Regions from separate parts of the Asanoa sp. NPDC049475 genome, predicted to be linked through region 2. Evidence: riboswitches for the same ligand, from Rfam matches in the RefSeq annotation. Region 2 holds a riboswitch; the other holds the start of a gene.
The links. Region 2 has a riboswitch for S-adenosylmethionine ahead of AB0J88_RS23055 (aminotransferase class V-fold PLP-dependent enzyme). Riboswitches for the same ligand answer to the same signal wherever they lie in the genome.
Positions count from the first base shown of each region.

Region 1: another riboswitch for S-adenosylmethionine. It lies ahead of thrC (threonine synthase); the one in region 2 lies ahead of AB0J88_RS23055 (aminotransferase class V-fold PLP-dependent enzyme).

Region 1 covers NZ_JBFAPY010000001.1:264,450-271,888, reverse strand. Annotated here, with positions in the region: gene paaN (phenylacetic acid degradation protein PaaN) at 1-1,065, opposite strand, end outside; gene AB0J88_RS01260 (GNAT family N-acetyltransferase) at 1,179-2,189, opposite strand; gene thrC (threonine synthase) at 2,522-3,808, opposite strand; SAM riboswitch class I at 3,819-3,952, opposite strand; gene AB0J88_RS01250 (ABC transporter permease) at 4,035-4,901, opposite strand; gene AB0J88_RS01245 (alpha/beta fold hydrolase) at 4,901-7,439, opposite strand, start outside.
Region 2 covers NZ_JBFAPY010000005.1:652,407-659,845, forward strand. Annotated here, with positions in the region: gene AB0J88_RS23040 (MBL fold metallo-hydrolase) at 1-340, shown strand, start outside; gene AB0J88_RS23045 (QsdR family transcriptional regulator) at 365-913, shown strand; gene AB0J88_RS23050 (alpha/beta hydrolase domain-containing protein) at 1,010-2,374, shown strand; gene AB0J88_RS23055 (aminotransferase class V-fold PLP-dependent enzyme) at 2,399-3,619, opposite strand; SAM riboswitch class IV at 3,651-3,764, opposite strand; gene AB0J88_RS23060 (hypothetical protein) at 3,783-4,553, opposite strand; gene AB0J88_RS23065 (ATP-binding cassette domain-containing protein) at 4,546-5,457, opposite strand; gene AB0J88_RS23070 (sensor histidine kinase) at 5,513-6,586, shown strand; gene AB0J88_RS23075 (response regulator transcription factor) at 6,583-7,221, shown strand; gene AB0J88_RS23080 (hypothetical protein) at 7,291-7,439, shown strand, end outside.

The DNA.
Region 1 (7,439 bases), on a different contig from region 2:
CGCCGGCACCAGGATGTTCTGCGGCGTCGTGCACATCTGGCCGCTGTAGAGCGTCAGCGAGAAACCGATGTTGCGGCACATGCCGGCGAAGTCGTCGGTCGAGTCGACGATGATCGTGTTGACGCCGGCCTTCTCCGTGTAGACCGCAGCCTGGCGCGCGTTGGTCTCCAGCCAGTCGCCGAACTCCGTCGAACCCGTGAAGTCGATGATGCGGACCGCCGGGTCGAGGGCCAGCGTCTTGGCCAGGCCCTCGCCGGGCGCCTCGGCGGCCAGCTGCACCAGGTTGGGGTCGAAGCCGGCCTCCTCCAACACCGCCCGCGCGTAACGCACGGTGATCGCCAGCGGCAGCACGGCGCCCGGGTGCGGCTTGATCACGACCGGGTTGCCCGTGACCAGACTCGCGAACAAGCCGGGGTACGAGTTCCAGGTCGGGAACGTGTTGCAACCGATCACCAGCGCCACGCCGCGGGGTACGACGTGGAAGGTCTTGGTCATCCGCAGCGGGTCGCCCTTGCCGGCCGGCTTCTCCCAGCCGGCGGTGGCCGGGTGGCGGGTCATCTCCGTGTACGCGTACGCAAGCGCCTCCAGCGCCCGGTCCAGCGCGTGGGCGCCACCGGCCTGGAACGCCATCACGAAGGCCTGGCCGCTGGTGAACTGCACCGCGTTGGCCAGCTCGAAGATGTGCGCGTGCAGCCGCGCCAGGATCTCCATGCAGACGCCCGCGCGGGCCTGCGGGCCGGCGTCGCGCCACGCGGGCAGCGCCGCGGTCGCGGAGGCGATCAGCGTGGCCGGGTCGACGTGGGGGTACGACACGAGCAGCGGCACACCGAACGGACTGCGCTCGGTGGCCACCCAGTCGGTGACGCCGGGCTGGTCGAGCGGAAACTTCGCGTCGAGGTAGCCGCGGAACGCGGCCTCTCCCTCGGCGGCGGCGGTCTCACCGTAGACGCGCGGGCTGGGCGACTCGGGGTAGGCCGACCAGTAGCCACGGTCCTTGATCGCGGCGGTCGCTCGCTCGAGCGTCGCGGCGTGGCTGGCGAACCAGCTGTGCGGGGTCTCCGTCATACCAGCCATCTTGCCTCCTCGAACCCGCCCCGGTGCGGGCAGAACCGCCAGGCTCCGGTTCGGATCTGAGGCCAGCCGGCGCCCGGGCCCCGCCGTCACATACGAATCCGGGCCTACAGCGCGATCTGCCAGCTGTGCCATTCGTCGACCGGACGGAAGCCGATGGCCTCGTTGATCGCGACCATGTGCGCGTTGACCGCCGCGTTCCAGGTGTCGACCGCGCGCAGGGCCGGCTCGGCGGCCAGCACCGCACGTAGGTTCTCGACCTTGACCAGCACGCCCAGGCGGTGGCCGCGATGGTCCGGGTCGACCAGGGTGATCTGCTGGAAGGCGTGCCAGTCGGGGGTGTCGTTGAACTCGATCGCCGTGATCGCGACCAGGCGTCCGCTGGCGTCGTGCCGCGCCGCCGTCGTGTAGGCGCGCCGGCCCCGCCGCTCGCGGGCCACCTCGGTCTCCCGGAGCCGCGTGGTGTCCATCTTCATGCCCTCGACCGCCAGGTCTCCGGTCGGCGCGTCGGACATCAGCCGGCCCTCGAGGTAGGCCTGGGCGGCGGCGAACTCCTCCGGCGTGGCGCCGCTCCAGCTCACCAGGCTGTAGCCGGCCGCCAGCGGCCACGCGGCCCCGACCAGCGAGTCGAGCGAGGCCTGGTCGATCGTCGCGACGTCGAGCCGGCGCCGGATGTCGGTCAGGGCCAACGAAGCACCGGTGGCGCGGGCGAAGGCGTCACCGTCGACCGGGCGCGCCGCGCCGCCGGGCAGGGCGCACACCGCCTCGCCGATCAGGTGTTTGCGTCCGTCTGCCCGGGACGCCTCGATCGCGTGGTCCAGGAGCGCGCGGCCGACACCGCGCCGCCGCATCGACGGGAGCACGTCGATGTTGAGGTCGGCGGTGCCGGTGTTGTCGAGGTACGGCAGGCGTAGCTCGAGGAAACCCGCCGGCACCCCGTCGAGCGTGGCCAGCGCGTGCTGCTTGTGCACGCCGGGCCACGGGTCGGTCAGGCCCACGGAGAACGCCCGAGGGCACACGGGCGCGAAGTCGGGCACGTCGAAGGCCTGGCTCTGCGAACGGATCGCGTACGCGTGCTGACCGCCGTCGGCCCCGAGCGGGGTCACCTCGATGCTCATGCCCGCCAGGGTGCCCAACCCCGGACGGGCACGCGAGCGATTTACGTCCCTGTGCGGCTAACGGCCGGGAACGGCGAAGGCCCCGTCCATCGGACGGGGCCTTCGGCAACGTTTGGTCGGAAGGGCGGTCGCACAACGCCTCCGGCGCTGGGTCGCTAGAACTTCAAAAGTCTACGGCGGCTCGCCCTCCCGCACGGAGCATCCTGCGAGATACCCATCATGGTCGTCAAGTCCCTGTAGACATGTTTTCTCGACGGACGGCAAAATCACCGCTACGGGGAGCACATGTTGCATCACCCGAACGTATGAGTCCATCCTGGATAACGGCCTCCTCAGCCCAGCAGACCGGCCTCGCGAGCTGCCCGAAGCGACGGCTTGACCCGATAGGTCGGCCCGACGAGCTCGGCCACGGCGTCGATCGTCTTGAGCCCTTCGCCGGTGTTGAAGACCACAGTCTCCAAAGAGGGATCCAACCGGCCGGACGCCACCAGCTTCAGCAACACCGCGGTGGTCACCCCACCGGCGGTCTCGGCGAACACCCCGGTGGTACGGGCGAGCAGCTGGATCGCGTCGCGAATCTCGTCGTCGGACGCGTAGTCCATCCAGCCGCCGGTGCGCTTGACCGCCTCGAGCGCGTAGAGCCCGGCCGCCGGGTCGCCGATGTTGAGCGACTTGGCGATGCCGATCGGCCGCACCGGGACGATCTCGTCGGTGCCGTTGTGCAGCGCGGTGGCGATCGGGTTGCAGCCCGCCGACTGCGCGCCGAACACGCGCCAGCCGCCGGCCGGCGCCTCGACCAGCCCGATCTCCACGAGCTCGGTGAACGCCTTGTCGATCTTGGTGAGCAGCTCGCCGCTGGCCATCGGGATGACCACCTGCGCCGGGATCCGCCAGCCGAGCTGCTCCGCCACCTCGTAGCCGAGCGTCTTGGAGCCCTCCGCGTAGAACGGCCGGACGTTGACGTTGACGAACGCGGTGTCCTCGAACTCGTCGGTCTCGACGAGCTCGCTGCAGAGCCGGTTGACGTCGTCGTACGAGCCGTCGATGGCGACGAGGTCACCCCCGTACACGGCGGTCGTGATGATCTTGCCCTGCTCCAGATCGCCCGGGATGAAGACGATCGACGGCACGCCGGCCCGGGCCGCGTGCGCCGCCACCGAGTTGGCCAGGTTTCCGGTCGAGGCGCAGGCGAAGCGGGTGAAACCGAGCCCGCGGGCCGCGGTCAGCGCGACCGAGACGACCCGGTCCTTGAACGAGTGGGTCGGGTTGGCGCTGTCGTCCTTGACCCAGAGCGGCGCGGTGAAGCCGAGCTCGGCGCCCAGCGAGGGCGCGGAGACGAGCGGGGTGAGGCCGGGGTTGAGCGTGACCCGGCTCGACGGGTCCTGCCCGACGGGCAACAGCGGCGCGTAGCGCCAGATGTTCTGCGGGCCGGCGACGATCTGCGCGCGGGTGACCCGGGCCAGCGCGGCGGGGTCGTACGCCACCTCCAGCGGCCCGAAACACTGGTAACAGGCGTGCTGGGCGGCGAGCGGGTATTCCGCTCCGCAGCCGCGACAGACGAGGGCGCGGGCCGGCGAGTCGGAGACGGAGGGGGCGGTTTCGTCGATGGTCGACGTCATGAGGGAGGTCCTCTCATCTTCCCCACGCCGCACCATGCGACGGGGACGGAATTGGCACCTGCGCACCGCGACTCCGCTATGAGTCGACGGCGGTGGTTGCCGGGGCGTCTTCGGGCCGTATCCCTCAGCCCCTCTGGATGAGGTATTCAGTTGTGCGTACCAGGGTAAGGCCTAGACCCGAGAAAGGTCCTGTCGCTTCTCAGCCTGTGAACCAGACCTCAGGCGATCAACTGGTCACGTCCTTGCGGGTGAAGCGCCAGAAGGCCAGCGACCAGAACAGCGTCGCGTAGACCACCGCCGATATCGCGCCCTTGACGACGTCGTCGAACTGCGTCGGCGTCGAGAGCAGCCCGAGCCAGGCCGTGCTGTAGTGGGTCGGCAACAGGTTGCGCACGGCGCCCAGCGCGCTGATCTGGTCGAGGATGCTCGACAGGATCCACAGCAGCACCGCGCCGCCGACCGCTCCGAGGGGTGCGTCGGTCGACACCGACAGCAGGAACGCCAGCCCGGCGACGACGAGCAGCACGACCGCGAGGTAGCCGAGGATGCCCAGCAGCCGCACCAGGCCGGCACCCGGCGCGATCTCGTTGGCGACGGTGCTGCGCAGTGGCTCCCAGCCGTACCTGGCCGTGCCGAGGGCCAGCGCCGTGCCCGCCAGGGTGAGCAGGGCCAGCCCCGAGTAGCCGAGCGCGACGACCAGCTTGACGGCCACCAGCCGGGCGCGCGGCACCGGCACCGCCAGCAGGTAGCGCAGGCTCCCCCACTGCGCCTCGCTGGCCACGGTGTCGCCGCAGAACAGCGCGACGGCGACGACCAGCAGGAAGGTCGCCGACACGTACAGGCAGAACAGGGTGAAGTTGAGCCCGCCCGAGGTGGCCAGGTCGATCAGGCTGCCGAACTCGCCGCCGCCGTTGTCGTCGTCGCCACCGTTGTCGAACTGGAAGGCGACCAAGATGATCAAGGGCAACGCGACCATCAAGCCCAGGGCCCATCGGGTACGCGCACGCGACCACTGCCGCCGCCACTCCGCGCGGATCGGGAGCGTCCGGGACGCGCGATAACCGGCAGCCGCGCCCGCCTGGAGGTCGGTCATCAACGGTCTCCGCTTCCACTAGAGCTCTCCCCCACCAGGGCGAGAAACGCGTCCTCGAGGCGGCGCCGGGGCACCACCCGCTCCACCCCGATGCCCGCCTTCACGAGCTCGGCGACCACCTCGCTGCGCGCCGTGCCGTTGGTGTCGACCACCAACTGCCGCGAGTCGCCCTCGACCGAGACGGAGCGCACGCCCGCGAGCTGCCCGAGCACGCCGGCCGCCGCGGTCGCGTCGGAGACCTCGATCTGCACCGTCGGCGACTCACCGACGATCTCGTCGACCTGACCCGACGCGACGATCGCGCCCTTGTTGACGACCACCACGTGCGTGCAGGTCTGCTCGACCTCGGCCAGCAGGTGGCTGGAGACCAGCACCGCGCGCCCGTCGGTGGCGTAGCGCTTGAGCACCCGGCGCATCTCGGCGATCTGCGGCGGGTCGAGCCCGTCCGTCGGCTCGTCGAGCACCAGCAGCTCGGGCAGGCCCAGCATGGCCTGGGCGATGGCCAGCCGCTGCCGCATGCCGTGGCTGTAGGTCTTCACCCGGCGGTGCACCGAGGCACCGAGGCCGGCGATCTCGAGCGCCCGGTCGAGCTCGGCCTCGGCCTCCGGCCGGCCGGTCGCGGCCCAGTACGCCTTCAGGTTGGCCAGGCCGCTCAGGTGCGGCAGGAAGCCCGGGCCTTCGACCAGCGCGCCGATCCGGGACAGCACCGGGGAGCCCGGCACCAGCTGGTGGCCGAACACGTGGATCTGGCCGGCGGTGGGGTTGGTCAGGCCCATCAGCACCCGCAGCGTCGTCGTCTTGCCCGCGCCGTTGGGGCCGAGCAGGCCGACCACCTGGCCGCGCCGCACCTCGAAGTCGACCCGGTCGACCGCCACGAAGTCGCCGTACTCCTTGCGCAGCCCGTCGACCCGCAACGGCACGTCGGCGTACTCGGGATGCACCGAGGTGTCGTGGCGGTTCCGCCGCCGGCGCACGACCAGGACGACCACCACGAGCCCGATCGCGATGGCGGCGAGCAGGCCGACCAGCACGTACCGCCAGATGACCTGCGGGCTGGCGATCGGCTCGCCGGTCACGGTCGGCAGCGTGACGGCGGTGGCGTCGTCCGGCACAGCCACCGTGTAGACGGCCGGCTGGTTCGGGGTCGCGAACGCCTGGTCCGCGGTCGCGACCGCGATCCGCAGCGTGTGCCCGGCCTCGACCCGGTGCACGACGGCGGGCAGGGTCACCTCGACCGGCTGGGCCTGACCGATGTCGGCCGGCAGCCCGGTCAGCCGGACGGGCGCGACCAGCCCGCTGGACAGCGTCGCCACGCCCTTCGGGTCGACGTCGTAGAGCTTGACGAACAGCACCGCCTCACCGGTCGGGGACGCGGCCCGGATCCGCACGGTCGGCGCTCCGACGACGTCGAGGGGCCGGTCGAGCGGCTCCGAGGTGAACCGCGCGTGCTGGCCGGGCAGGTCGGTGACGATTCCGTTGACGAACGAGGAGAGCCCACCGCCGGTGCCGGGCAGCGACGAGATCGCCGCAGGGTTGCCGGAGGGCGGGTTGGCCACCGGCTGCGCCGGTCCGGAGACGGTCACCGTCGAGTTCGAGGTGCCGGCGAGCCCGGGGTACGTCGGGTCGGAGTAACCGCTGGTCACCACGCCCCGGTCGAGCGCGTTGAAACCGGTGATCCGCGACCAGGTGAAGCTGGTGGACGGCGTGTCACCGACGCTCTTGACGTAGTGGTCGAGCCACTGTGCCATGAGGAACTTGACCCGGTCGCGGTCGGACTGCGGCCCGTCACCGCCGTCGTGGCCACCGGTGAACCAGGCGACCCGCACCGGCGTGCCGTTCGCGGCGATGCCCCGGGCGTTGGCGTCGGCCTCCGAGAGCGGGAAGAGCGTGTCGGCCGTGCCCTGCACGAGCAGAGTCGGCGCCTTGATCCGGCCGAGCACCGCAGCGGGACTGGAGCGCCGCAGCAGGTCGACGGCGGCCTGGTCGGCCCGGCCGGTGGTGGCGATCCGTTGGTACGCGGCGCAGACGTCGGCGGCGAACCGGCCGCAGGACGGGTCGGCGCCGGCCAGGTTTCCGGCGGTCGCGGCACCGGCCGGCAGCTCGCCCAGTGCGCCGAGGCCGCTGCCCGCGCCGTTGCCGAAGAAGAGCCCGGCCCACGTCTTCTTGAAGACGCCCTCGACCGGACCGCGCCCGGTCGACTCCGGCAGGAAGGCGCCGGCGAGGTCGTTCCACGTGGCCATCGGCACGGCGGCGTCGATCCGGGGGTCCTGGCCGGAGAGCAACAGCGCCAGTCCGCCGCCGTAGGAACTGCCGACCACGCCGACCCTGGGGTCGCCGGGTGCGTCGGTGCGGATCTCCGGCCGGGCGGCGAGCCAGTCGACCAGGCGCTGCGCGTCGCGTACCTCGTAGTCGGGGTCGTCCAGGTGGATCTGCCCGCCGCTGCGGCCGAAGCCCCGCGCGGTCCAGGTCAGCACCGCGTAGCCGATGCCGGCCAGGTCCTCCGCGTCGGCGTAGGTGCTCTCCTTGGTGCCGCCGAAG
Region 2 (7,439 bases):
ACAGCGGCACGGCGCGCTCTGGTTCACCGGCGACACCGTGCTCTACGGCGGCGTGCGCGGCGTCGCCGACCGCGTGCAGGTCGGCACCGCCGTGCTCCACCTCGGCGGCGTGCGGTTCCCGATCACCGGCCCGTTGCGCTACTCGTTGACCGCGCGACGGGCCGTGCGGCTGTGCGAGCTCGTCCGCCCGCACACCGCGATCCCGGTGCACTACGAGGGCTGGAGCCACTTCCAGGAGCCGCGGCCCGCGATCGAGCGGGCCTTCGGCGCCGCGCCGGAGGCCGTCCGTGGCAGCGTGCGGTGGCTCCCGATCGGTGCGCCGACGGATATCGACGTCTGACTGTTCCGCGCTATCGTCACCGGCATGCGGGTGGTCAGCCAGGAACGGGTCGTGCGGGGCGGCTGCGCGTTCTTCCTGCGGCACGGCACATTGGACATGGACGGCCTGGCCGGCAGCCTGTCGGTCAGCCGCGCCACGCTCTACCGCGTGGTGCACGGCCGCGACGCGATCCTCGGCGAGGTGCTGTGGCGGCTCGCCGAGCGGATGCTGGCCCGCGCCCGCGCGCAGACCACGAGCCCCGGCATCGACGGCGTCCTGGAGACCACCCGGCGGTTCGCCGACCAGGTCAGAGCGGCGGAGCCCTTCCTGGCCTTCCTGCATGCGGAGCCCGCGACGGCCGCGCGGGTGTTGTTCACCCCGGCCGGGGGAGTGCACGCCCGGGTGGTCGCGGCGCAGCGGGGCATCCTCGCCGCGGCGACCGACCCCGCCTGGTCACCGGGCGACCTCGACGGCGCCGCCTACCTCTACGTCCGGATCATCGAGTCCGCCTTGTACGCCGAGCTGCTCGGCGGTCACCGGGCCGACCCCGGCACCACCGAGCGGGCCGCCCGGGCGGTGCTCGAGGCCTGCTGAGACGGCCGTCTCAGCTTCCGTGCGACCGGTAGCAGCACGCATCGAAGACCACTTATGGTGCGGCGCAGGACCGTCGTCGTGAAGGAGCTCGCCGACATGACCCGTCTCTGGAGCCGCGCCGCGCTCGCCGCAGGACTGCTCGCCTCGCTCCTGTCCGCGGCCCCGGCGCACGCGGCCGGCCCCGCGCCGATCGCCCGTGCCACGGTATCCGGGCCGCTGCCCGGCACCGCGCCGGGCGACCCGAAGTCGACCGACCTCGCCGACACGTACCCCTTCTTCTCGACGCCCTTCGACCTGGCCCGGCACGGCTACGTGGAGGAGGAGTTCTACCTCTCCGGGGTCGCCGACGGGTGGGACACCCTTGGCACCCAGGTCGCCACCGACGTGCCTTACCGGACGCGACTGGTGGTCCGCCGGCCGGCGAACGTCCTCGCGTTCAGCGGCACCGTGCTGGTCGAGTGGCAGAACGTCACCGCCGGCTACGACCTCGACGCGCTGTGGAACGCCGAGGCGACCACCCGCGCCGGCCACGCCTGGGTCGGCGTCTCCGCGCAACGGGTCGGGGTGGACCAGCTTCGCGGCTGGAGCCCCACCCGTTACGGCACGCTGGACGTGACCGGCGGTCGGCAGTTCCTGACCGACGAGCTGTCGTACGACATCTTCGCCCAGGCGGGCAAGGCGATCGCCGACCCGCGCGGCGTCTCCCCGCTCGGCCGGCTGACGGCCCGCACGGTCCTCGCGATCGGCGCCTCGCAGTCGGCGTCCCGGATGACCGTCTACTACGACAAGGTGCTGCCGCAGGTGCGGCCGGTGTACGCCGGTTACGCCTTCGTCGTCGGCTCGGCGCCCACCCGGGTCGGGCCGGAGCCCGTCTTCCAGGTGCTGTCCGAGACCGACGTGCGCACACCGGTGCGGCCGGCCGACACGGACCGGTTCCGCCGCTGGGAGGTGGCCGGGGGTGCGCACAGCGGCTACCACGGCCAGGTCTACCGGGCGCCGATCCAGGCACGCGACCTCGGCGCGGCGCCGGTCTACGCGTGTGCGCAGCCACCGTTCAGCCAGGTGCCGGTGCAGCACGTGACGGCGGCGGCGTACGCACACCTGGAGAGGTGGGTCCGCCGCGGCACCCCACCGCCGACCGCGCCGCCGATCGAGTTCAACGCGGACGGCACGAAGGCCCGCGACGCCCTGGGCCTGATCCACGGCGGCATCCGACTGTCCCAGGTGGACGTTCCGACGGCCCTGAACACCGGAGACAACGCGGGCGAGTCGTTCTGCTTCCTGTTCGGCACGCACCAGCCGTTCGACGAGGCCACACTGGACGGTCTCTACCGCACGCACCTGGGCTACGTCGCGCGAGTGGTGGCCACCGACGTCCGCAACGTCGTCGCCGGCCACCTCCAGCCCGCGGACGCGGCGGAGAACCTACGGACGGCGCTGCGGTCCAGCGTCGGCCGCTGAGGAGATCCCGCCGGCGGCCTGCCGTCAGGCCGACACCGCCTGCCTGAGGGCCGCGACGAGGCGGTCGATGTCGTCCGGGGTGGTGCCGGCTCCCACGCTGGCGCGCAGGGCCGTCGCCGGCATCGGCAAACCCGTGCGGTGGGCGGCTTGGGTCAGCAGGTGGCGGCTGAACGGGTGCGCGCAGAACAGGCCCTCGCGTACGCCGATGCCGTGCTCCACGCTCAGCCACGTGGCCAGGTCGCCGCTGTCGTGGCCCGAGACCGCGAACGACACGATGCCCACCCGGTCGGAGCCGGCCGGGAAGGATCGCAGCACCGCCACGCCCGGGATGCCCGACAGCCGTCGCTCCAGGCGTGCTGACAGCCGGGCCTCGTGGTCCTGCCAGGCACAGCGGTCCGACGCCGTCAGCGCGGCGCAGACCGCTCCCAACGCCACCGCGCCGAACACGTTCGGCGTGCCCGCCTCGTGCCTCGACGGCCCGTCCGTCCACGTCACCGTCGTCCCGTCGTCGGTCACCCCGCGGGTCGCGCCGCCGCCGGACAGGTACGGCGGTGCCTCGTCCAGCCAGTCCGCCCGGCCCGCGAGCACCCCGCAGCCGAACGGCGCGTAGAGCTTGTGTCCCGAGACCGCCACGTAGTCCGCGTCCCACGACGCCAGGTCGACGGGCCGGTGCGGCGCCAGCTGGGCGGCGTCGACCGCCAGCCGGGCGCCGTGCCGGTGCGCCTCCCGCACCAGCTCGGCGATCGGCCACAGCTCGCCGGTCACGTTGCTGGCGGCGGTCACGGCCACGAGCACCGGCCGGGCCGCGCCGTCGCGCGCCCGGGCGGCCCGCAACGCCGCCGCCAGGGACGCCACCGCTGACGCCGGCGAATCGGGTATCGGCAACCGGTGCACCGAGGGCCACGGCAGCAGGCCGGCGTGGTGCTCGCCCAGGAACGTCACCGTCAGCGTGCGCGGCGGCAGGGCGTGGGCGAGCAGGTTCATCGCGTCGGTGGTGTTCCGCGTGAAGATCACCGAGTCGCCGGCGCGGGCTCCGAGGAAGTCGCCGATCGTCTGCCTGGCCCGCTCGTACGCGAGCGAGGTCCTCTGCGACAAGGCACCGGCGCCCCGGTGGACGCTTCCGTACCACGGCAACAGGTCCTCCACCGCCTCGACCGCGGCGCTGGCCACGGGCGCGGTCGCCGCGTAGTCGAGGTTGGCGAAGGGCAGCTTCCGCCCGTCAGGGAGCGCCACCGAAGGCGGCAGGGCAGCAAGAGTGATCACGAGGGCCTTCCGATGCTCGCGCTTGCCGAACACCGGGCGGCGTCGGCCAGGTCCTCACCCGGGGCACCCCATCGCGATGAAGGGTTGCCGGTCAGCAAGCCGGGGCTACGCGCTGACACTCATGACCTGGGGCCACCATACCCGCTCAGGCGTCCCGGCGGCGGAACAGGGTCACGGCGGCGGCCAGGACGGCGGCCACGAAGACCGCGAACACCGTCGCCGAACCCCATCGCCCGAACAGGCCGACCTCGGACGCCAGCCCGCCGGACGCCTCGCCCGCCGCACTGACCAGTTGCAGGCCGGCGGTGAAGGGCAGGAACCTCACCGCCGGGTGCAGCCAGTCCAGGGCCGGCACGTACGACAGCCGGAAGACGAGCTGCTCGACGATCATCGGCGTCACCAGGAGAACCACGAGGGCGCCCGGCACACCGCGCAGCAGTTGTCCCAGGGCGACGCCGACGACCGCCCAGAGCACCGCGAGCAGCACGTAGCCGATCACCGTCACGTCGGTCAGCGACGGCGTGTCCGCCCAGAACGGCATGGTCGCCGCGACGTTGAGCGACACGGACACCACCGTGACGACCAGGGCCGTCAGCCCGACGACGAGCACCTTCGCGGCGAACAGCAAGCCCCGGAGCGGCACCGTGGTCAAGGTCGGCTGGATCGTGCCGTAGCGGTACTCGTGGCCCGACGCGAACACCCCGACCACCGCGAGCAACACCACCGCCATCGGCACCGGCGCGTTCGCACCGCCGCCGGTCACCGCCGCCGCGACCACGTCGACCGTCGGGTCGGCCGCCAAGGAGGCGACCAGCAGCGCGATCGCCACGTTGAGGACCAGGGCCGAGCCGATCAGCCAGTAGGTCGACCGCAACGTGCGCAGCCGCACCCACTCGAAGCGCAGCGCGTCACCCATGCGCCACCGCCACGTACTCCGAGGCGTCTCCGGTCGCGGTCATGAACGCCGCCTCCAGCGAGGCCGTCGTCGTGGTGAGCTCGTGCAGCCGGACACCGTTGTCGAACGCGACGTCGCCGATCGCCACCGCGTCGGCGCCGGCGATCCGCAACCCGCCGGCCTCCGTCGGCTCCACGCTGACTCCGTCGAGGCGGCGCAGCGCGTCGGCCAGTGCCGAGGCCTGGGGGCTGCGCACCAGCACCGTCGACCGGGTGAACTCGCGCACGAACCCGTCGACCTTCCCCTGGTAGATCATCCGGCCGCGCCCCACGACCACGAGCTCGTCCGCCATCAGCTCCATCTCCGAGAGCAGGTGGCTGGAGACGAACACCGTGCGGCCTTCGGCCGCCAGCGCCCGCAGCACGTCGCGCAACCAGTGGATGCCGTGCGGGTCCAGGCCGTTGGCCGGCTCGTCGAGGATCAGCGTGCCCGGGTCGCCCAGCAGCGCCTGGGCCAGCCCGAGCCGTTGCGCCATGCCGAGCGAGAAGCCCTTGGGCTTGCGACGCGCGACATCGGCGATGCCCACGAACTCGAGCACCTCGTCGACCCTGGAGACCGGGATGCCGCTGCCCGCGGCGAGCATGCGCAGATGGTTGCGGGCGGTGCGGGTCGGGTGGAAGGCCCGCGCCTCCAGCACCGCGCCGATCTCGCGCATCGGGTGCCGCAGGGTGCCGAACCGCCGACCGTCGAAGAGGGTCTCGCCGGCGCCGCGGTCGAGGTCGAGCATCAGTCGCATGGTGGTCGACTTGCCGGCACCGTTGGGGCCGAGAAAGCCGGTGACCATGCCAGGGCGGACCTCGAACGAGAGGTCGTCGACGGCGACCTTCGCGCCGTACCGCTTGCCCAGGTGGGTAGCCAGGATCATGCGTGCAGGATCGCCCAGGGTTGCTGTGCCTGGCCTGAGAGCCCACAGTGGTGGCGTGAGACGTGCCCTGGCCGCGCTGACCGTCGCGGCGTTCGTCACCCTCGTGGTCGACGTCGTCGCCGGACACCGGTCGGCGGTGTCGCTCGCGCCGGCGGTCGCGTTCGTGCTCGCCGCGACGCTCGGCTTCGGACCGGTCGAGCGCAACCTGCGGCGATGGCCGCGGTACGCGTACATCGTGGCGCTCTTCCTGCTCGGCGGCGCCGTCTTCACGGCCTCCGGTGGCTACGTCGGCGCCGCGCTGCTGCTGGTCGTGCTGGTGAGCCAGACCACGTTGCTGCTGCCCCTGCCGGCGGTGGTCGTGGTGGTCGTGCTGGTGCCCTTCTTCCACACCGGCATGGCCTTCGCCGAGGGTCTACGCGAGGGCCTGGGCCTGTTCGCCGCCGCTGTGTTCGCCGCCGTGCTGACCAAGCTGTTGGTCCGCGAACAGGAAGCCCGAAAACAGCTTCGGGAGTACGCGTTGCAGGCGGAGGAACTGGCCGCGGTGCGGGAACGCAACCGGGTGGCCCGCGACATCCACGACGGGCTCGGGCACTCGCTGACCGTGGTGCAGATGCAGATCAAGGCGGCTCGCGCGGTGCTGGTGGCCCAGCCCGACCGGGCCGACGACGTCCTGGCGAAGGCGCAGGACCAGGTCGAGGAAGCACTCCGGGAGGTGCGCCGCTCGGTGGGAGCGCTGCGCGAACGACAGCCGGCGGTGCCGTTGCCGGAGGCGCTGAAGGCGTTGGCGGCCGAGACCTCGGCGGCCGGCGTGCCGACCGGTCTCGACGTCACCGGCCCGGTGCGAGCACTGCCGGCCGAGGCCGAGGAGGCCCTGTTCCGGGCCGCTCAGGAAGGGCTGACGAACGTGCGCAAGCACGCGAACGCGCGGGGAGCCGCGGTGACCCTGGACTACTCACGAGCGGCGGAGGTGCGGGTCGAGGTGCGCGACGACGGCACCGGCGCCCAGGCCGACACCGCCGGGTTCGGCCTGCTCGGCCTGCGCGAGCGCGCCGCGCACCTGGGCGGCCGGATGAGCCTGGAGTCGGTGCCCGGCCAGGGTTCGACGCTGTGGGTGGAGGTGCCCGGGTGACCGTGCGGGTGCTGCTCGTCGACGACCAGGCGCTGTTCCGCGAGGCGCTGGCGATGCTGCTCGGCGTCCAGGCCGACATCGAGATCGTGGGTGAGGCCGGGGACGGCGCGCGGGCACTCGCGGCGGTGGCGACGCTCGCACCCGACGTGGTGCTGATGGACCTGCGGATGCCGGTGCTCGACGGCGTCGCCGCCACCCGGCGCGTGCGGTCCGAGCATCCGGGCGTACGCGTGATCGCCCTGACCACCTTCGACGACGACGCGGACGTGTTCGCGGCCCTGCGCGCGGGGGCGGTCGGCTACCTGCTCAAGGACGTGTCGTCGGCCAGGCTGGTGGAGGCGGTGCTGGCGGCGGCCCGCGGCGAGTCGGTGCTCCAGCCGTCGGTCGCCGCCAAGCTGGTGGCCCGCATCGCGGCGGAGCCCGCCGAGGTCGCGCCGCTGACCCAGCCGCTGTCGGAGCGGGAGCTGGAGGTGGTCCGGCTGCTCGCCGGCGGCCGCAGCAACCGGGAGATCGCCGCCGCGCTGTTCCTGGCCGAGGGCACCGTCAAGAACCACGTGACCAACGTGCTCGGCAAGCTCGACGCCCGCGACCGCACCCAGGCCGCCCTGCGCGCCCGGGAGCTCGGCCTGCTCTGAGGTCACATGACCCCGGTCATGACCTTCGGCACCTGCGTGCGCCGAGCCCGCGCCGGGAGGATCGTCCACATGAGCACATCGACGCACAGCAGCCGCCGAGGCCACCTCCGCTTCGCCCTCCACTACCTCGAGATGGTCGTCTCGATGCTGGTCGGCATGTTCGCCCTGGGTCCACTGTGGTCCATGGCGTTACCCGGCCTGGCCGACCATCCCGCCGC